DNA from 2 places in the Halalkalibacter lacteus genome. Region 1 is predicted to be linked to the other one. Evidence: a T-box and tRNA genes for the amino acid it is inferred to sense, from the RefSeq annotation. Region 1 holds a T-box; the other holds one or more tRNA genes.
What was found. A T-box is a leader RNA that pairs with one kind of tRNA and senses whether it is charged. The one in region 1 lies ahead of argS (arginine--tRNA ligase), so its partner is inferred to be a tRNA-Arg.

Region 1 (10,157 bases):
TTCAGAATCAATTATTCATTACGAGGTTAAAGGTAATTACGTCTATGTTTTCTATACTGACCATGAAATGTTAAGATACCAAGCATTTAAGTTATCAGGTAGAAGCATAGACTGGGTAGATGGCTCTGGAGGTTCAGATATAAAAAAGGGTGGCTTTTCAGCATCGAATAATCCAGATATCCCCTTTTCTTTTTCTTACTTCACAAGTAATAATCCAGATGTAAAAGATGTGTTAGTTCCATGGACAGGAAGCTAAATATATAAGGGTAAATGATACCATTTCTTTTTGGGTTGCATTTACAGAAACCCCGTTTGAACGAGGAGATTTCGTTGTATTATCTTATGAAGGTGATGAAGTTGATTTAGTAATATATGAATAGTAAATTTGTATCTTATTAAAGTAACGGGTGCTTGAACGAAAGAACAATATAATCTTAGGGGATTGGGATTGTGAGAAAATCATTTTTTGTTTCTATCTTAGTAATCGCTTTTTTAATTGTAAACGGTTGTAGTCTTAATAATATAGAGAAAATTAAAGCGGATTATTTTGATATTGGCTTAGGACAGAGTTTGTACAGTGGATATAATAAAGTGGAGCAGGAAACTGTTCAGTCACTTGTAGATGCATACAATCAAATTGAATATATTGGACAAACCAACCAACAAATCAATTATGACAAGGCAGTAACAATAACATTTGTCTTTAATGACCAAATTTCAGGCATGTTAGTTTTAGATGATAAGGGGATTTTTCATCTACATGATAATGTTGAAGAAAATTATCAAATCGAGCCAAACAATGATTTATATGAACAAGCAATTGAGATATATAACGATTTGAAGAAACAATATTAAAATTTCAAGGGGAATTTTGACCCGTTCATTTGTGAAAATTTTCTCTTAAACTAAAGGGGCAAGAGTTGAAGATCGATATGGATCGGCAGCTCTTTTTTCTTATTGAATTAAAGGGCAGGATTATTTAACAAGGAATATGGAGGGTTATGGTAAAATCACCGTAATGAAGGGGGGAGAAAATCATTTTTTCTTTAATTGCATTTTCTGCTTTGATTATAGCGATAGTGTCGACTTTTCTCGCTATTAGAGGTAAGTATCAATTTTACTGGATTTCTGCCATTGCAATTTATATTTTCAGCTTTATAGCAGGGTTTTCGATAGGACAAATGACAGTTGGTTTAACCTTTATACCATTAACTTTGGCTATTGGATATTCTTTTGGTTGGATAAAAAACAAAACACACAGCATTATTTTTCTTTGTTTAGGTATTTTAATTGGATTCCTAATGGTTTTTTATGTAGAGGATGCTTGGTTGTTTTATCCGTTATTTCCGCTATTCAATTAACGGGTGCTTTTCTTCAATAAGACTTTACAATGATCTTCAACAATCGGGCGCTTTTCTGAAATAAGGAAAGCGTCTTTCTTCATGAAAAGGGCCAGATTGTTGAACAAGCTTCTTCAATTATTTGGCAGATTACTTCAAGAAGAAGAAGGAGTAATTTGGGATTGTAAAAGAAGTTGATTTTTCAAGAAGAATTGTTTATGATATGAAAAATATAAAAAATTCTGTGATGAAGAGAGTAGTTATGACAATGTCTAAAGCGAGTTAGGGGTGGTGGAAGCCTAATAGTCATATCATAATGAAGCGCACTTCTGAGAAGCAGCCTGAAAACAGTAGGGTTTAGCCGGTTAAAACCGTTACAAGTATAGTAAGAAGGTTCATGATGAACAAAAAGAGTGGTACCGCGGGTAATCTCGTCTCTAATAGGAGGCGGGATTTTTTTATTTTTATAAAGCAAAGGAAGGTGTTTTAGTTGAAATTAAAAAGGATTTATGCCGAAGAAATTGCATTGCATTTACCTTCATTCTCTCAAAGTGAAGTTGAACAGTTAATTGAGAAGCCTAAGTTTGAAGAGCAAGGTGACTTGGCTTTTCCTTGTTTCTCTCTTGCTAAAATCTTAAAGAAGTCTCCACAGGCGATCGCATTGGAATTAGCGAATAAAATCCAACATCCCCTTTTCGAAACAGTTGTGGCAAATGGGCCTTACGTAAACAGTTTTCTAAATAAGCAAACTGTTAGTAAAGAAATTCTAGAAACAATTTTAAAGGAAGGCAAAAATTATGGTTTTGTTCAGATGGGGGAAGGTAAAAACATTGTGATTGATTTTTCCTCTCCCAACATTGCTAAACCTTTCTCAATGGGACATTTACGTTCAACAGTAATCGGCAATGCTATTTCAACCATTGCAGAGAAGTGTGGTTACACTGTTAAAAAAATTAATCATCTAGGAGATTGGGGAACTCAATTCGGAAAACTAATCGTCGCGTATAAAAAGTGGGGCAATGAGAGTAATGTAAAAGAAAATCCAATTGAAGAATTATTGTCACTTTATGTAAAATTTCATACTGAAGCTGAGTCAAATCCTTCTCTAGAAGACGAAGCTAGATCATGGTTTTTAAAATTAGAAGAAGGTAATGAAGAGGCTCAAGCTCTTTGGAAATGGTTTAGAGATGAATCACTTAAAGAGTTCTTTAAAATATATGAATTACTGGATGTTACCTTTGATTCTTACCAAGGGGAGGCTTTTTATAATGACAAGATGGACCGTACAATTGAGAAGCTAACAATTTTACAACTCCTTACTGAATCCGAAGGGGCAGAAGTCGTTGATTTAACGGAGGAAAACCTACCACCATGTTTGATCAAGAAATCGGACGGAGCGACGTTGTATGCCACTCGAGATTTGACTGCTGCTGTTTACAGATATGAGAATTACAACTTCGAGCAAGCAATTTATGTAGTCGGACACGAGCAAAGCTTACATTTTAAACAAGTCTTTCTTGTCTTAGAAAAGATGGGTTATTTATGGGCTAAAGGGTTGAAGCATATTCCATTTGGCTTCATTTTGAAAGATGGCAAAAAGATGTCTACTCGAAAGGGAAAAGTGGTGCTTTTAGAAGAGGTAATTACAGAAGCGATCGCTTTAGCAAAACAAAGCATTGAGACTAAAAATCCTGATCTAGAAAACAAAGAGGAAGTAGCTAAAATGGTTGGTGTGGGCGCAATTATCTTTCATGACTTAAAAAATGAACGACAAAATAATGTCGAGTTTTCACTCAATGACATGTTGAGATTCGAGGGAACGACAGGACCTTATGTACAATACACTCATGCAAGAGCTTGTTCGATTTTAGAAAAAGCAAAGTATAACGAAAAAAGTTTGAATGTTGATGGACTAACAGATAGTCATAGCTGGTCTGTTCTAAAACGACTCATGGAGTTTCCTGTTGTCATTGAAAAGAGCTTTTCTCAGCATGAACCTTCACAAATTGCAAAATATCTTATAGATGTATCTCAGGAGTTCAACAAATATTATGCCCATGTCAAAGTTCTAGCTGATGATAACCTTTTAGAGAGTAGACTTGCATTAGTAAAGGCAGTTACGATTGTTTTAAAAGAAGGACTGAGATTACTGGGAATAAAAACACCAGATAAAATGTAACTCTTTTTGTCATTAATAAAATATAGAACTGGATATAGGCCTGGAATAAAATAAGGGGAGTTGTCCAACAGCAGCTCCTATTTTAATTAACGTGGCAGAAGAGTGGAATAACGTTTATATGATTACTAGCATAGTAATTGGAGGTGTATTTCCCTTGAAAACTTATTCTATTTTGTTCATTGTTGTAGCTTTAATGCACACGATTACTCTTGTGAATATCACTATTTTTAGTGGTGAATGGAACGGAATTGTTCTGTTTCTTTCAACTACCTTGTTTGTGATTGCGGTGTTCTATTATTCAATAGAATTTAGAGCCAACAGAAATAGAAATCGAAGCTCTAATTCTAATTCTTATAAATGATTTTTCACTAAACCAGCTAATAGGAGCTTAGTGATCTTCAGCAATCGGGCGCGTTTGTTGAACAAGAATTAAAAGGGTGATACATATTATACATGACTAATATGTATCACCCTCTATTTTTTAAGACTTTTTACGATTTAGGTCTTGATAAAATGCTAGCGGACATTAGGAATCCTATCATGTAAAAAGAGATAGGATTCCTTTTCAGTTTTATTCCGTTATGTTATCTTCTTCGTATGTTAAGGTGCGTAATCGACCATCTCTGATTTCTTCAGGAAGTATAAATGAATAACGCCCCACTATGTTAATATGTTCATGTCCAAGTGGAGAAAGCCTGGCAATATCATCATCATCCAGTACGTGACCACGATTGCGAAGAACTTGAAGTGCGGATTCCGTATAACGAGTATTCCAGACCACAATTGCATTTACGACTAACCCCAATCCACCCAGTTGATCTTCTTGACCTTCTCGGTATGCTTGTTTGAATATTTTTCTTAATTATTCATTGACTAATTCAGATTTATAGTTTTTAGGAACACGATCAATGATGGTTAATATATCATCATCAAAGTAAAACCCTCTGTATACTTTTTTAGAGCGTGTTTTCTTACCTGCAAGTAAAATATCTAATCCTAAGTCTATTTTTCCTCACCAGACAATACAGATAAGATAAAGAACTAATGAAAGGCTGATGACCATGACTGAAGAAAAAACAGAGCAATATGAGCTTGAAAAAAAGCTGGATGAACTGAGTAAAAAGCTTGATAACTTGGAATCAAAAGTTAACAGGCCAAGTACTTTCGGGCAAAACGTATGGGTTCTAATTCCGATTGCGGCAATTATCATGTGGGGGCTAACGAATATTCTTTAAAAAAAACGGCTAAGCGGATAATAAATATCATGATTTTTTTGGGGGAAATCAAACCCAAAAATAAGGGGAAAAGACCAAAAGATAAAATACTAGCCTTAAAGGCTAAAAGGTTGCTATCAAGGCAACCAAAACCTTACTTGTAAGGGGATAGAGTAATAGTTTGGTAATCATGAAAATAAAGAATTTAAATAAAGGGGGTAAAATTATGTCTAGAGAAAGTAAATTAAACTTGTCTGATTTTGTTAATGGTGATCGATTTGAACTGAATTCATACCTGACTTATTTATTGAATCAATTTTATGATAATTTTCCGGATCAGTCGGAAGATAGAATGGTAAAACAATAGATTAAAGAATAAAGTAAATTGAAAGGGTAAATGAATGAGGAAATAGTACCGAGTGAAATTAATAGGGAAGGTGAATGCTAGCCCACCGCCCCCCTTGCTGTTAAGAAATTATACGAAATATTTTCACTCCCGATCACGTAACAATTTATATACTATTTCTTGAGATTCGCCCTTGCTGTACTTAACAATAAAATCAATCAATAGTATCTCCAGTACTCGTTCAAGTGTAAAAGGGTGATTAGGGAATACCTGCGCTATATCTGAAAGCATAACCTCTCCTCGTAACGCTTCCTTTCTTTTCATCCGACAAAAGAACGTTTCTATCTCATCATCAACAGGTTTTTTCCTTACTGGATAAAGAGGCACTTCCTCTATATTTTTTTCATCATATTTGTTTAATCGAACGTTAGGTGTTCCTTGGTCATACTCAAGAAGAAGCTTGTAAGTTGCTTTTATATCTTGTTTTCGCCTTACATAATCAATAAAGTCACTCCATAGCATCTCCACAAGGTGCCCTAATTTAAATCGTTCCTCTGTTAACTCATACACATCATCACATAACACCTGGGCTCTAAAATATATATCACGTGGCAGCATTAATCTTAATTCAGTGTTCATAGAAATGAAGATCCTCGCCATAAAACGAGACGACTTTAACTCTTGACCGATTAGATTACGTTCACTAAATGCCTTCAAAGTGAATGCCTCCCCTAATGAAAAATATAGAATCGGTTAAAAGTCGATGAGTTGCCTCTCTAATACTGCAGCTCCACTCGATTGAGAAGCTAACGATATGTCTATATAATTCCTCGTCGGCTTTCACATGAACAATGAATTCAGATTTAATGTAAGGATGCTCATGAAATTCTTTGTTATTTTTAATTTGTGTTCGAAGAATTTCGGTACAAAATTGAGTCATCGATTGTCGTTTAGTCCTAGCACTCCACAAAACAAACTCACGATCATCATCAGAAATGGGAACACGAATATCAACCTTTTTATCAGAGCGTTGTTTACGATCAATTTTAGTTTTCCGTGGACGTCTTTGTTCATTAAGCATCGGATTTAGGTACGCCATCCCCTTCTCTCCTTCACTTCATTTTTTCTATTTTGTTCAAATAGCCCTGGTCCCCCCGTCTGTTAGTCCGCTTGGTATGATTTCAAGTACGTGGGGGATACTGACGTCTCCCAACTTGGATCGACACATCGCCCATACCAGGACTAAACACTTTTGGACTAGCAGTAGATTGCTCTTGCGCTCTTCTTTGTACATGTCTGGTAGATTCATTACGACTACTTTTAACTACTTGCCGAACTTCCACTGGTTCAATAGTCTTTTGGTTAAGCCACAACTCTTCATCCTCTTCTTTCCACAACGGAGATGGTAAAGACATGCCTCTTTTTAAATAAGGATCTACTATTCTAGAAAACTGTTTTGTGTGCCCAGCAATAAATAACGCTGCTCTTATAATTTGACTACGATCTAGATGGGTAGCATGAAAAACATTCTCCACATACTCTTTGTACACATCCTCATATCTCACCGTAGGTCTATACATATAAACCCCTCCTGACGTCTTTTTGACGTGTCTTGACTCACGTTAATAGAACAGGTTTCCCCCTTCCTATTCTAATAGCGAGACGCTTTCTCACGTCTTTGATAAATGGTATTAGATACCGCTTGTCCCATATGTGTAACTTTTTTTAGATTAGGTGTATATTTTTTTCGTTATTGGACATTACTGGTTAAAAAAACAGGAGGGAATAGCTTTATGTGGGGATTAAATAAGAAAAGATCGAAATTGGGAAAGTGGTTAGATAAACGATCTTTAGAACAAAAAGATTTAGAGAAGGTTTCCAAAGTAAGTCATAAAACTATTTCTAAGGCGTGTAATGACACTGAATACGTTCCTAGTCAAAGTGTAATGAAGAAGATATTAAATGCGGTTCGTAAGCACGACCCTAATGCAAAGATGAGCGATTTCTGGGATATGTAAACTAAATTATTGTTTTGTTTATATATTCTTGGGTTACTGAATGGGGTACTGCCAATCAAATGACGTTAAGGGATGGATCTTGATAAACATGCTAAATATAGCAAAGCACAATTGGGATAATTTTCACTTGAAGTTTCTCACTTGATTGAAAAAGTAAAAAACTAAGAGAAAGAGAGAAATTGGTCGATTTCAGGAGGAAAACAAGGATATTTCAATCTAAAATGAATTATTTGAATATTTTTAATAATGAGATTATGGTGTATAGTACAAGTATCAACTCAAGATAAAAGTTCTTGAAAAGGTTAACTCTCACAAGGATCCATTAGTAGTGAGAGTGCATTCAGGAACTACAGTATCTTGGAGATTGATACTATATCCAAGATCTTTATGGTAATGATTTCAAATCATCGTCAGGACGATCTGGATTAAATAACTTCTATATAAGAAGGCTATTTAACCAACGTCAAACCCAAAGGGTTTAAGATGAAAGATGGAAGGAATTACCGGACAGGTTAGGCAGAAGGGATAAGGTAGCTGATGAATAATCAGTATTACCTGCTCAATGCCAGTCTCAGACGATTTCTATCGGATGAGAATAATCGTGGCAACACGGTTATTGGATGAGTTAATGGAAAGGAGTCTGGGAAGAATGGATATAGTGGAAACTACGTAAGCCTCATTTATTGACGAATGTCGATAAATGAGGCTTTATGTTTGTGTGACGACCTTACTCCTGGACTCGTTCTTCTGCTCATCTGCAAAACAGTTGCACCATTTTATCCCTTTGGATTTGGTTATTATTGTGCTATCCAATGTAAATTCTATTCAGAGGATCATACCCTTCAAAAGCGTGATATTGACTCGTTTTTTAGTGAACTCGGGAAATCCATGTATTCAAGTGGGATGATGATTTCTACAACTGATCAGTGGAGCAAACATGCTGAAGAAACATTACAGGAACAGTTGTAACAAGTTCTGAAATCCCGTTATTTAGATTGTTTTGGAGCTCTTTTAAGAAGGAATCAAAGTTGACTCGTTCTCAAGAAAAAAAGAGGACAAAAAAGTCATTTTTCTAAATTAGAATCTTCCACCTAATTCTTTTTAGACTTTATTTTTTCTCGATTACTCCATAACCTTCTAGTAGCTTTCTAATTGCCATATTAATTAGTTTAGACTTATCCCCTTTTTCTCCTCTTGCAGCGATTTTGTCGACTTCAGAAGCCAAGTCAGGATCCATATAGAAAGAGGTAAAAACTTTCTTCAGTTTTTTCTTCGAAGCTTTTTTCCCTGAAGCAAGATTCCGAAGGTAACTATCATCTTCATCATCAACATCAACATCAACATCAACATTATCATTATTGACATATGTTTTATCTTCTATGTCATTGATGCCATCTTTGTTATTTTTAGTTATGTTATCAGTGTTATCATTTATTTTATTATTGTTTTCAATTACTTTTTTATTATCATCTTTGTTATTAGTGTTACCTTCATTATCATCTGTGTCATATGCATTAAAAAATGCCTGAGTAGCATTCGGTTTTTTGATCTTATCTTTAAGGTTGTTTTTATCGGACACGTTCTTTCAGCTCCTTTACAAATGGAATGTAATATTCTAATGCATTTTTTAATTCAGAGTTTCCATCAAAACCCGAAATAGCTAAACGTCTGGTGGCAGCCTTTCTTCTGATTATCGAATTGAACTTCAGGTTAGGATAATCTTCATCGACGGCCTCTTGCATTACATCGTTTTCTTTAGCTCTAGCATCAATTAGGGAAAACAAAATACCAGCTGTTTGTAATGTCGGGTTATACCGCTCTTTAGCCCCTTCAATGATTTCTAAGAACTTCGGAATAGCATAATAAGCAAACATCGACCCATCAAACATAATCACGGCATAACTGCCAGCTTCTGAGTATGTACTTAAGGGCATTACGGTTTGTTCTGATAGAGACGGTGGTGTATCGATAATAATCCAATCATAATCTTCCATAACGGGTTCGAGTGTTTTCTGTAGCGCATCTAGTTTTAGGCCCTGTTCAAACATTCTTCTTGGTAAAGTGGCCAGGAAATCATTGGAAGGGATCATGTCCAGGTTCTCTTTGATTTTGATGATACAAGAACGAGCATCTTCATTCAGGATGGCCTCTAAAATGGTTTTTTCCTCAAAGACGTTACATATGTCATACTCACCGGTTAGGAAGTTGGTTAAATTCCCTTGTCCATCCATATCAATGGCTAAAACTTTCTCCTCTTTGCTTAATAGATAAGAAGTGATCCCACTACTGGTAGACTTAGAACAGCCGCCCTTACTAATCCCAAATGTAATTATTTTTGCAGTCAACATTAACACCTCTTTCAATAATAATATATACAAATACGTTACCTATAAATTTATTATTGTGTTATACACATAAATAAACACTAATGACAATTTAATGATTAACATTAACATATATGATGACATATATGTTAATGCATGTGATGACATCACTATTAATTTACTGTGGACATTATTTTTAAAATATATATATTAATAGATTTCTAGGAGCAAACAAGAAATCCTGCTATGAGTAATTGATTTTCTATAGACGTTGTTTGGAAGTCTATTAATTAAATAAAATAACAATGTAAAAATGTAATGAAATATTATTTTCTTTTCTTTGAGTTATAGCAAAAACAAATACAACAATAATTATAAGATATATGTTATTGTATATGTTGTTTATATATTTAATTTAAAATTATATGCAAACATTATTTTATGTAAAAGGATGAAAATGGTTATTTAATAAACTTTTGATAATCTTCATTCAGGACGGTCTCTAAAATATTTTTTCTCGAAGGCGTTACATACATCATACTCACCGGTTAAAAAGTTAGTTTCATTCTATTGTCCCTATCAAAGGCTAAAACCTTTTTCTTATTGCTTAATAGATAAGAAGTAATGCCCTTGCTGATTCCAAATGTTATTATTTTTGTAGTCAACATTAACATCTATTTCAATAATAATATATTCAAATACTTCAACAATAATTTTATCATTGTGTTATATATAA
Region 2 (12,940 bases), on a different contig from region 1:
ACTAAAGGGCATATTGATTATTCCAAATATGTATTTTCGTTATGACACTTGTTGTCTATATAATAAAGGTAGATAAAGAACGATCTAAAACGAGGAGGGAATATGATGACAAATTTCAGAACAATAGGTAATCTTCAAGTCAATCCAAATTTTTATGAATTCATTCTTTCCGAAGCTCTTCCAGGTAGCGGACTTACCGCCGAACAATTTTGGGCTGATTTTGAATCTCTAGTTCATGACTTAATCCCCGAAAATAAAGCACTATTATCGAAGCGAGAAGAACTACAAAAGGAAATAAGTAATTGGCATCAAGCAAATAAAAAAAACTTTGACTTTGGTAACTATAAGTTATTCTTGAAAGAGATTGGCTATCTTGAACCAGAAGTAGAAGAGTTTGAAATAACAACTCAAAGAGTAGACCATGAAATTACATCTCAAGCTGGTCCTCAGTTAGTCGTGCCAGTAAACAATGCTCGCTATGCTATTAATGCGGCCAATGCGCGTTGGGGCAGTTTATATGACGCTCTGTACGGAACGGATGCGATTAGTGAAGAAGGCGGAGCCCATCGGGGAGCAACATACAATGAGGTACGCGGACAGAAAGTTATTGAATATGCAAAGGAGTTTCTAGATCAAACGATCCGCCTAGAAAAGGGCTCACATAAAGAGGTTGAGAATTATACAATACATGATGGGCAGCTCACCGTTTCCCTTTCTACAGGAGAAACTACTAGCCTAGAAGATACTTCAAAGTTAGTCGGGTTTCAAGGGCCAGCTGATGCTCCATCTGCCATCTTATTTAAAAATAATGGCTTACATTTTGAAATTCAAATTGATTCTAGCCATCCAATTGGGCAAACGGATCTAGCCGGAGTAAAAGACGTCTTTATGGAAGCCGCCCTTACAACGATCATGGATTGTGAGGATTCCGTAGCCGCTGTAGATGCTAATGATAAAATTGAAGTGTATCGTAATTGGTTAGGGTTAATGAAAGGCAACTTAACGACTACTTTCATAAAAGGTACGAAGGCTATTACACGAAAGCTGAATGAAGATCGTGAATACATGTCACCTGCTAGTGAAGTATTTAAATTAAAAGGACGCTCCCTTATGTTCGTTCGAAATGTTGGACATTTAATGACAACTGACGCTGTACTCGACCAAACTCGAGAAGAAATTCCTGAGGGCATTTTAGATTGTGTCGTGACTAGCTTACTAGCTAAGCAAGAATTACTTGGCCGGGGCCAAATGAAAAATTCAGAAAAAGGATCTGTCTATATTGTTAAACCGAAAATGCATGGTTCAAAAGAGGTGGCATTTGTGAATCTACTCTTTACGCGCGTTGAAGATATGCTAGGTTTAGACCGAAACACGCTTAAAATTGGTGTGATGGATGAGGAACGACGTACTAGCTTGAACTTGAGAGCGTGTATTAGTCAAGTAAAAGAAAGAGTTGTCTTCATTAATACGGGCTTCTTAGACAGAACTGGTGATGAAATACATACGTCTATGGAAGTAGGTCCTATGGTTCGAAAAAATGAAATAAAATTGTCAACATGGCTACATGCTTATGAAACATCTAATGTAAACGTAGGTTTAGCTGCTGGCTTCAAGGGACGTGCTCAAATTGGTAAAGGAATGTGGGCTATGCCAGATTTGATGGCTGATATGTTACAGCAAAAGAGTGATCATTTAAAAGCAGGTGCAAACACGGCTTGGGTTCCTTCTCCCACTGCTGCTGTATTGCATGCATTGCATTATCATGAGATTGATCTACCGACTGTCCAAAACGAGTTAATGAAAAGCTCGAATGATTTAACAGATTCTATTTTGCAATTTCCAATTGCCGAAAATCCTGAATGGAGCTCTGAACACATTCAGCAAGAATTAGACAACAACGCTCAAGGAATTCTTGGGTATGTCGTTCGCTGGATTGATCAAGGGATCGGTTGCTCAAAAGTACCTGATATTAATAACGTAGCTTTAATGGAAGACCGAGCTACTCTTCGTATTTCCAGTCAGCATATGGCAAATTGGCTGCATCATGGTGTATGTACGAACGAGCAGGTGCTTGAAACTTTAAAACGGATGGCAAAAGTTGTTGATGAGCAAAATGTTTCGGACCCTAGCTATCGCCCAATGGCAACTGACTATGATCATTCAGTTGCATTCCAAGCTGCTATGGAACTAGTTTTTAAAGGCAAGGAACAGCCAAGTGGTTACACAGAACCAATCTTACATCGACGTCGCAAAGAAGCAAAAGCTATGATTCAAACACAAACCAACTAACGATCTATTGAACTAATAAACAATCCCCCTCAACTACAGAATCTCTATAGTAAGGGGGATTGTTAAGTTTGCAATTAATAGATCTATGATTGTTGTGAGACGTATATGATATAAAAAAACAAGATAGTTCAACCAAATAAATAATCATCTCTATCAAAAAGATGGTCTCTTATAGGTCATGCCAGTCTCTTCAGGTAAGAAAATTAGAACAAGTAAAAGAGTAGTCTGAGATAAGTTATTTAATGGCGCGCCTAGTAGGACTCGAACCTACAACGCAAGAACCGGAATCTTGAATGATATCCCTTTCACCATAGGCGCACAAATAACAAAGCGACATATTCTAATGTAACGTAAGAGAGAACAGATGTCAACCACCTTTCTCTCTTACAGTTGCTTACTATTTCGCTTCAGTAGCAGGTGTACCTTCTTCAAGCATTTGGTTAAAGCGTTCGCTAATATCCTCTTCCGTATAGCCAGCTTCGCCTAAACGTGAAGCGAGGTTCTTCGCCCATAACTGAAGACGTTGTGCCATTTTTGCATATTTCTTCGATTCAGAGCCCTTTGCAGAATTAGCACGTCCTTCTGCATTAGACATTACATTCTCAACAATAAATAGGCTTTTCCAAACCATTTCTTCATCTAATGAGTCTTGAACTTCACCTAATTCAGCAAGAACTTTACGATAATAGTCGCCAAATTCCTTAAAAGGAATTTCCTCTTCCATATTTAAATACACTTGAATTTGCTCATACAAAGCTTGCATTTGTTGCACACTCCTTATTTAACTTATAGTTTATTATACCATATATACCTTTCACGTCTAGATAATCAATTATTGTTCCTGAGCTTACCTGCAACATGAAAAGGGAAAAGATCAAAGGTTTTTACCTTCAAGCTTTTCCCATGAACTTAATCACCTATTCTTTGCAGTAATCATCAAATGCTTTCTCAAGCTTTTGTACAACTTGAATCGGTTCGTGCCCTTCAATTTCAAAACGTTCAACCATTGTTTTAATTTCGCCGTCTTTTAAAAGAGCAAATGAAGGTGACGATGGAGCATAACCTGTGAAGTACTCTCTCGCTCTTGCCGTAGCTTCCTTATCTTGACCTGCAAAAACAGTAACGAAGCGGTCTGGTTTTGTTTCGTAATTTTTCATGTACGCAGCTGCTGGACGAGCGATTCCTCCAGCACATCCACATACAGAGTTGATCATCACAAGGGTTGTTCCTTCTTTTTTCAATACTTCATCGACTTCTTCAGAAGTTTGTAATTGCTCATAACCTGCCTCAACCATTTCTTGTCGTGCAATGTTCACAACGTCATTCATATAAAAATTAAATTGCATTATCTCTCCACCTCTCAGGCATTCTTCTTTTTATTGTACCCTGTTTCCTTAAGAAATCCAATTAATATGCGTTGAAAAGTTAGTTCAAAAAGGTCAGGTCTTTGACCTTTTTTGAACTAACTCTAAGCGATGAATGGAGCCGATGCCGTACTTTAAACTTTCTAGGAGTGGGGTTCTCCTAGAAAGCGCGCAACGTGCAACTCCCCTCTTGTACATCCTCTATTTGCAGCAAAAAGCTTGTACATTATAAAAAAATAGTGACTGACTCCAAGATTCGTCCTACTAGTTCAAGTTAGAAGGATATCAATCGTTGGGGTCTGGTCATTTTTTCTTTATTCGTAACTAAAAAGTTTTCTTCGTGTCCCTATCCTCCTTCAACATTTCGACCGCTTCTCTAAAGCGTTGGGAATGCACAACCTCTCGCTCTCGTAAGAATTTTAACCCATCATTCAAATCAGGATCATCGGACATATTAATGATCCATTGATACGTTGCTCTCGCTTTCTCCTCAGCTGCAATATCTTCATATAAATCAGCAATTGGATCACTTTTCGCTTGAATATACGAAGCTGTCCATGGCACACCACTAGCATTTTGGTAAAACAGAGCTTCCCCATGGTTAACGTAGTGATCTCCGAGGCCAGCCTCTTTTAACATATCAGGTGTCGCATCTTTCGTTAATTTATAGATCATCGTTGCAATCATTTCTAAATGGGCAAACTCCTCCGTTCCGATATCGGTTAACAAACCAATCACTTTATCAGGTATCGTATAGCGTTGATTTAAATAGCGCAGAGCAGCTGCAAGCTCTCCGTCCGCACCACCGTATTGTTCTATCAAGTATTTAGCTAGCGTCGGATTACACGTACTTACTTTCACTGGATATTGAAGTTTTTTTTCATAAATCCACATATTAATCAATCCCCCCACTCTCTCACTTACAATTGCCAAGGCCACGGTGACTCATTCCAATTCCATGGATATCCACTATAACTGTTCCCATACTGCTGCAACGGACCGTAATATTGCTCAACTTGTTGTCTTAATTGGTGACGATATTGAGCTGTTTCATTAAATTGTTGAATAGCATTTGTATCATTTGGATGTGTATCTAGATAAAGGGTTAATTCAACCAATACAAAATCAACTGCCTGAAGTTGCTCCATCAATGGATAAAACTCTTTCGGAAGTTGTTTCTGACTCATTACCATCACTCCCTTCCGGACTTATACGGGTTTTCATATGGGGAATACAAAGCAGGCCACAATGTTCCACAGAATAAAGCTTCACGCGGTTGAAACTGCGGCAATCCATAGGGTTGATACCCGAGGTACAGATTAGGTGGGGTTTCATAGGATTTAACCTTTATAGGAGGACAAGGATCAAATGGACTTGCGTATGGGTAAAAATACTTTCTTTGGGTATGTTCATTCATGCTGCGCACCTCCACGTCTTAATCGCTACTCACATAACTAACTATATGCAGCATAGTGCTGATTCAGAAGACATCAAAAAGAAGGATCAAAAGGTAAGAGTCTACCTTTTGATCCTTCCTCAATGCACTGAGCAAGTGTCTAGAAAAGTCCACCATGAATGAAATACATACTAATTCACGATGGGCTACAACTTATTTGCAGTATGATCTTTTTTGGGACCCCTCGTTCTTACTGAAGAGCCGTTTGTAAAGCTTCAATATTTCTTCTCATTAAGCTAAAATAATCTTCACCATTTCCGACATCTTCTGCAACAAGTGCTTCAAGATTATGAAGGTATAGCGCTTCTGCACCTACTTCATCTTTCACGATGTCTGCTACTTTCGTTGGAATGTTTTGTTCAAACAGTACATATTCTAATTCATTTTCATTTGCCAATTGAATGATTTCTTGTAATTGGCGTTGAGATGGTTCATGTGTAGGGGAAATACCTGCAATAGCAATTTGGTGTAATCCGTATCTTTCTTCCCAATAACCATACCCTGCATGTGAAACAAGGAATGTATCCTTCTCAGCCCCGTCCACCATCGCTTGAAACTCTGAATCAATTGTTTCTAATTCTGTTTTTAGTTCTTCAAAATTAGCGGTAAAAAACTCTTCTTGTTCTGGCATCAAATCAATTAATATATCCTTAATGTTTTCTGCAAGAGTTATGGAATGTATTGGATCTAACCACACATGTGGATCCTCATCATGATCGTGATGATCATCTTGTTCATGCTTGTGGTCATCATCTTCTTCATGTCCTTGTTCTTCATGTCCTTGTTCTTCATGCTCATGCTCATGATCATGTTCTTCCTCGTGTGCATGGTCATCATGCTCATTCTCTTCCTCGTGCTCATGGCTATGTTCATCATCGTAGCCGATGAATTCAATTCCTTCTGATGCTTTTACAATGGCAACGCCTTCGTCCTCAAGTGTCTCAATAAGAGCATCAACAAACCCTTCAAGTCCAGCTCCGTTATAAATAAATGCATCGCCTTCTGCCACACTAATCATTTCGCGGGCAGTTGGTTCAAATGTATGAGCATCTGCACCAACTGGTACGAGATTGATTACATTCACTAAATCCCCACCAATTTTATTTGCAAAATCTTCAAGTGGAAAAATCGTTGTATATAACTCCAATGCCTCAACTTCTTCAGTAGGCTCTCCCTGTCCTGGTTGTTCTTCTTCTGTTTGCTCTGCACCACCACATGCTGCTAGAAATGAAGAAAAGATAAGGATAAAAGCAAACATACTTGATAACCTTTTCATAACAATCCCCTTTCGTAACGATTACGCTTTATCACAGTTATGAATTATATCGTAAGCCTTACGATTTGTAAACAATAAATAGACAAAGGTCCCTTGTTTTCTTCAGAACGTCCAAAAACTCTTTTCTATAAGTACTGCCTTCTAGCGAGCATTACCCATAACGTTAAAGACAATATGTTCAAAAAAATGCAACTTGTGTAATAGACCAGCCTCCTTACTTTACTAGTCATAACAAGTTAGTAGAATTAGTACTTTAGGAGACAGATCTAGCTAAGTTACTTTCTGATCAATTATTTAGGTTTAAGCGTTCTTTATATACATTGTTTAACCTTTCGTAATGGTCAAATATCTGTGGGATGAGCTGGCCTAATTGCACTTCATCACGCTTTTTGACAGCTACATTAAATGAATCATGCAATTCGCTATGGCGATCAAGCCAAGCTTTATCTATAGCTTCTCCATTCTCAAGTTCGCCTCTTTGTTTTGCTTCTTTTAATTTCTTCTGAAGTAAATCACGTTCAGACCTTATTTCTTTCCATTTTTCTAATTCATTTGGTGCAAATTTTTCAGCTAGTAATTCATAGTAAAAATCGAGATGAACTTTTAATTCTTTCGCTACTTCTTTCTCATGCTGACAGCACTCTTGATTGCCCTCTTCACCCGACACTTCTGCTTGAACAGGCGCCAATGACGTAACAACGATCGAAGCCACTAAGAGAATCTGTGCGAGAAGAAACAACTGGTGAAAACGTTTCATGAATTGGTCACCCTTTCCTTTCTGTTAGTATTAACGTAACCAACATGAACCAATTCATGTAAAATATTTAGAAAAACCTAGCCTTTGTCAAAATGATTGCCATATATTAAAGAGCTGCAATTTTTCATCAGTTAGTACCTCTGATATAAGGCTATTTTCACCAACTAACTCTCCCTACATTTTAAGATAAAACAAAAAGCTGTTGACGTAGTGTCGAACAGCTTTTGCAAGTTATATTTCTTAATAAATAGACGTCGTTTCAGCAGTCATATTTTCCAGTATTTCCTTTACCCGTGCAAGGAAACGTCCACAAACAAGACCGTCTAGAACGCGATGATCAAGCGATAAGCATAGATTGACCATGCTGCGAATTGCAATCATATCACCAGCATCACTTTCAATGACGACAGGACGCTTGACAATCGATTCAATCGAAAGAATAGCAGCTTGTGGATGATTAATAATTGGTGCAGAAAGAACCGAACCGAAAGAGCCAGTATTATTAACGGTAAACGTACCACCTTGCATGTCTGCTCCGCTTAGTTTTCCTGAACGGACTTTTCCGGCTAACTCTTGAACTTCACGCCCAATTCCCTTAATGGTCTTTTCATCAGCGTTTTTAATAACGGGAACATATAACGCATCTTCTGTTGCTACAGCAAGAGAGATATTAACATCTTTCTTTTGAATGATTTTTTCCCCTGCCCACATTGAATTTAGTTGCGGGAACTCTTTTAATGCTTCTACCGTTGCTTTAATGAAAAATGGAAGGTAGGTTAGGTTGAATCCTTCTTTTTCTTTAAAGCTTTGCTTTATTTGATTACGGTATTGCACTAGGTTTGTAACATCAACTTCAACCATCGTCCAAGCATGAGGTACCTCGTTTTTGCTTTTGACCATATTGGCAGCAATAGCTTTTCTTACTCCCGAAACAGGTATTTCAATATCACCTTGAGCTACCGAAATATCCATTTTCGGCATATCATCTAAAGGTTTAGCAATAGGCTGTGCCGTAGTTTGCTTCTCTTGCTTTTGTTTTCCGTTAGTCGGCTCTGATGGTGTAGTAGCAACTGGTCGTTTTCCACTATCAAGTAGACGTTGCAAGTCTTTTCGTGTGATCCGGCCGCCCTTTCCGGAACCAGTTACTTGTTCGAGATCAATGTCATGCTCTTGCGCCATGCGCAAAACAGCTGGTGAGTAACGACGCTTCTGCGTTTGATCCGCCTCCTGTTCAGGTGTTGAACTAGTCTTGGTATCTAGTTGTTGAATGTCTTTATGGTCGCTCGAATCACTTGACCCGCCTTCTACTTCTATCGTACAAATCACGACTCCCACTTCTACGGTTTCATCTTCTTGAACGAGAAGCTCTTTAATCGTTCCTGTGTAGGACGATGGAACTTCTGCATTTACTTTATCAGTCATTACTTCGGCAATCGGGTCGTACTTATTGACAAATTGACCTGGCCCGACAAGCCATTTGCTAATGGTTCCCTCTGTCACACTCTCTCCAAGTTGGGGCATCTTCATTTCTGTCGCCAATCGGTATCCCTCCTATCGCTTAAAATTCAGCTAGCTCACGCATTGCTTTTTCGACTTTTTCAGGATTGATCATAAAATATTTTTCCATCGTTGGTGCATACGGCATTGCTGGTATATCAGGACCTGCTAAGCGCTGAATAGGAGCATCTAAATCAAATAAGCAATATTCAGCGATGATCGCTGCTACCTCACTCATTATGCTTCCTTCTTTGTTAGCCTCTGTGACAAGAAGGACTTTCCCTGTTTTTGTAGCGGCTTCGATAATCGCTTCTTTATCAAGTGGATACACCGTGCGTAAGTCAAGAATATGTGCACTAATTCCATCTTTTTCAAGCCTTTCTGCTGCTTGCAAAGCAAAGTGAACAGATAAACCATATGTTATAACTGTTATATCTTTCCCAACTCGTTTGACATCGGCTTTTCCAATTGGAAGTGTGTAGTCCTCTTCAGGTACTTCTCCTTTAATGAGGCGATACGCACGTTTATGTTCAAAAAACAAAACAGGATCTGGATCGCGAATCGCTGCTTTCAATAAGCCTTTTACATCATAAGGAGTTGAAGGCATCACAATTTTCAATCCCGGTACATTCGCAAAGATCGCTTCAACTGATTGAGAGTGATAAAGCGCACCATGCACTCCTCCCCCGTATGGAGCGCGAATCGTAATTGGGCAACTCCAATCATTATTAGAGCGATAGCGGATTTTAGCTGCTTCAGAAATAATTTGATTAATAGCTGGCATAATAAAATCAGCGAATTGCATCTCAGCAACTGGTTTCATTCCGTACATAGCAGCACCGATCCCGACACCAGCAATGGCCGATTCAGCAAGTGGTGTATCAATGACCCGCTCTTCACCAAATTGTTCATAAAGCCCATTTGTTGCTCGGAATACACCACCACGAGCCCCGACATCTTCTCCAAGAACAAACACGTTCTCATCTCGTTCCATTTCCTCTTTTAACGCTTGCGTTACAGCTTCAATATATGAAATGACAGCCATCGTACTTCTCCTCCTCTCTATTCCTCTTTATAAACGTACTTCATTGCACTTTCAGGGTCTGCATATGGTGCTTGTTCTGCATAGTCAGTCGCTTCATCAATAATCGTTGCCATCTCTTTTTCCAATTCTGCAGAAATCTCATCTGTTAAGATACCTATTTCTTTTAAGTAATCAGCAAATGTAAAAATAGCATCTAGTTTTTTCGCTTCCTCCACCTCTTCACGTGAACGATAAGCACGATCATCGTCATCACTGGAGTGTGGTGTTAACCGGTAAGATACGGTTTCTATTAACGAAGGGCCTTCTCCTTTTCGTGCTCGATCCACTGCTGTTTTCACTGCTTCATAGACAGCAAGAGGATCATTGCCATCAACAGTAACCCCAGGCATTCCATATCCTATCGCACGATCTGATACTTTTTCACAAGCAAGCTGTTTTTCAATCGGAACTGAAATCGCATATTTGTTATTTTCGCACATGAAAATAACAGGTAGCTTATGAACCCCTGCAAAGTTAGCACCCTCATGAAAATCTCCTTGATTGGAAGACCCTTCACCAAACGTAGTAAACGTGACAATGTCCTTTCCTTGCATTTTACCACCAAGAGCAATTCCAACCGCATGAGGAACTTGAGTCGTAACAGGAGAAGAACCCGTTACAATCCTATTTTTCTTTTGTCCAAAATGACCAGGCATTTGCCGCCCTCCTGAGTTTGGATCCTCGGCCTTCGCAAACCCTGATAACATTAAGTCTTGAGCAGTCATTCCAAACGTTAAAACGACTCCCATATCCCGGTAGTAAGGCAATATATAATCCTTGTTTCTATCAAGTGCAAACGCAGCTCCAACTTGAGCCGCCTCCTGACCTTGACACGAAATAACGAACGGAATTTTCCCTGCTCGATTCAAAAGCCACATGCGCTCATCTATTCTTCTTGCAAGTAACATCGTTTTATACATTTCAAGTACTGTTTCGTCAGATAGGCCTAATGCATGGTGTCGATTTTCAGTCATCTTTCTTCCTCCTTCAAGAACTATTTAAGAATGGATTGCAAGACCATCTATAGCTAAGGCTGCCTCGCCAATAACCTCAGATAATGTAGGATGCGGATGGATCATTTCAGCTATTTCAAAATGCGCTGCATCAACAACTTTGGCTAATGCCGCTTCAGAAATAAGATCAGTCACATGAGGTCCAATCATATGAACACCTAATACATCATCATTGTCTTTATTCGCAATGATTTTGACAAACCCATCCGATTGCCCATAAACAAGAGCTTTCCCAATCGCCTTAAACGGAAAGGTTCCCACTTTCACACTGAAACCTTGTTCAATTGCTTGCTTTTCTGTTAGACCCACGCTTGCGATTTCTGGTGAGCTATAAATACACTTTGCAACTGTATCGTAATTAATTGGGGCTGATTTCTTACCAGTTAGATGATCAACGGCCACAATGCCTTCATGAGATGCAACATGGGCAAGCTGTAACCCACCAATGACGTCACCAATCGCGTAGATGTTCGATTCTTTCGTTTGATTGTATTCATTCACGGTAATCGCACCATTGTCGACTTGAATATCCGTATTATCAAGGCCAATATCAGATACATTTGGACTACGACCAACCGAAAGCAATAATTGATCCGCTTGATACGTTTCTTCTTGACCGTTTAGCTCAGCACAAATCGTAACGCCTTGATCTTTCGCCAACGTTTCTGGTAACACTTTCGCACTTGTCACGATTTTGATGCCTTTATTCCTTAAAATTCTTGCAGCTTCTTTTGCTATATCAGCATCTTCTGTTGGGAGAATCTGCTCACTGTATTCAATGACCGTGACGTCTACACCAAAATCATTCAGCATAGACGCCCATTCCACTCCGATAACCCCTCCACCTACAATGATGATAGAGGATGGTAATACTTCTAAGTCAAGGGCATGATCTGAATATAATATGTACTTTCCATCAGCTTCTAGGCCTGGCAATCCCCGAGAAGAAGAGCCTGTTGCGATGATAACATTTTTCGGAATAAGCATCGTGTTTTCTTGACCATCCGACCGCTCAATGGATATCGTTCCAGGTGTCGGTGAAAAAATCGATGGACCGAGTATTCGGCCTTTCCCTTCAAAAACATCAATTTTTCCCTTTTTCATTAAATGTTGAACACCACGATACAATTGCTCGACAATAGACTCTTTTCTTTTTTGAACTTTCGCGAAATCAAGTTTAACATCACTTGTACTCACACCAAACTCATCCGATCGTTTCGCAGTCGCCAACACTTCAGCACTCCGAAGCAGTGCTTTACTAGGTATGCACCCTTTGTGTAAACATGTTCCCCCAAGTTTTTCTTTTTCGACAACAGCTACTTTTAATCCATGTTGCGCAGCACGTATCGCTGCAACATAGCCTCCTGTACCTGCTCCTAAAATAACAAGATCGTATTCTTCAGCCATACAATCGATCCCTCCTTGCTCCTTATGTAAGTGGTGGTAATAAACGACTTTTATTTGTACAACTTACTTTATGAATTTTGGCACTGCCTTCTCTCACTAATATCGTATAGGAGAAAACCAGTAATAGACAGCTTAGACCCTCGAAACCGCTGCAAAGTTTTTCCGATCTTCCCGTCACTATTTCCGTTCTTTGCTCTTTGTTTTCCGGTCATTTTTTGTCCTTCGAGTTTGTATAAAAAGGTAAAAACCGACCTTTTTATACAAACTCTCTAGCGGCGGCGAGATAGGATGTGTTGTCCGTTTTGTAAGAATTGACGTCTTGATCGTCTCATGCGTTCAATTCGTTCTTCTGCCATACGATCTGCCGCTTTAAATGTCGGGATTTGGTCTCGCTTCGATATATCTATCACTTTTTCAATGTTTTGATAAATCCCTTCTACTTTCTTTAACGCACGTTCACTATTGTATCCATTTAATTCGTCGGCAACGTTAATAACGCCTCCTGCATTAATAACATAATCAGGTGCATAGACAATACCTATTTCGTGAATTAAGCTACCGTGGCGTTCTTCTTTTAATTGGTTGTTTGCAGCACCCGCAATCACTTTTGCTTTGAACTGCGGAATCGTTTTATCATTTATGATCGCACCCAAAGCACATGGTGCAAATATATCACATTCCACTCCATAAATATCATTTACGTCTACAGCCTTTGCATTAAAGTCCGCAACCGCACGTTGGACAGATTCCTTATTGATATCTGTAACGATTAAAGACGCTCCTTCTTGATGAAGATG

Region 2: it has a tRNA-Arg gene. The T-box ahead of argS (arginine--tRNA ligase) is inferred to sense a tRNA for this amino acid. The anticodon was not compared.

What each region holds. Positions count from the first base shown of each region.
Region 1 is NZ_JAWRVL010000042.1:14,944-25,100, forward strand. Features, by position in the region: gene SAZ04_RS19775 (hypothetical protein) at 1-256, shown strand, start outside; gene SAZ04_RS19780 (hypothetical protein) at 451-855, shown strand; T-box leader at 1,576-1,782, shown strand; gene argS (arginine--tRNA ligase) at 1,831-3,519, shown strand; partial or broken gene SAZ04_RS19790 (Tn3 family transposase) at 4,091-4,363, opposite strand; gene SAZ04_RS19795 (hypothetical protein) at 4,581-4,754, shown strand; gene SAZ04_RS19800 (hypothetical protein) at 5,224-5,796, opposite strand; gene SAZ04_RS19805 (hypothetical protein) at 5,783-6,178, opposite strand; gene SAZ04_RS19810 (hypothetical protein) at 6,261-6,659, opposite strand; gene SAZ04_RS19815 (helix-turn-helix domain-containing protein) at 6,873-7,097, shown strand; gene SAZ04_RS19820 (restriction endonuclease) at 7,812-8,066, shown strand; gene SAZ04_RS19825 (ribbon-helix-helix domain-containing protein) at 8,206-8,676, opposite strand; gene SAZ04_RS19830 (ParA family protein) at 8,666-9,445, opposite strand.
Region 2 is NZ_JAWRVL010000017.1:19,595-32,534, reverse strand. Features, by position in the region: gene SAZ04_RS13445 (malate synthase G) at 106-2,289, shown strand; tRNA gene SAZ04_RS13440 (tRNA-Arg) at 2,533-2,607, opposite strand; gene SAZ04_RS13435 (hypothetical protein) at 2,687-3,052, opposite strand; gene SAZ04_RS13430 (BrxA/BrxB family bacilliredoxin) at 3,207-3,635, opposite strand; gene SAZ04_RS13425 (manganese catalase family protein) at 3,978-4,547, opposite strand; gene SAZ04_RS13420 (spore coat protein CotJB) at 4,574-4,840, opposite strand; gene SAZ04_RS13415 (spore coat associated protein CotJA) at 4,846-5,070, opposite strand; gene SAZ04_RS13410 (metal ABC transporter solute-binding protein, Zn/Mn family) at 5,300-6,385, opposite strand; gene SAZ04_RS13405 (hypothetical protein) at 6,672-7,142, opposite strand; gene SAZ04_RS13400 (dihydrolipoamide acetyltransferase family protein) at 7,383-8,681, opposite strand; gene SAZ04_RS13395 (alpha-ketoacid dehydrogenase subunit beta) at 8,701-9,684, opposite strand; gene SAZ04_RS13390 (thiamine pyrophosphate-dependent dehydrogenase E1 component subunit alpha) at 9,702-10,697, opposite strand; gene lpdA (dihydrolipoyl dehydrogenase) at 10,722-12,143, opposite strand; gene bcd (branched-chain amino acid dehydrogenase) at 12,413-12,940, opposite strand, start outside.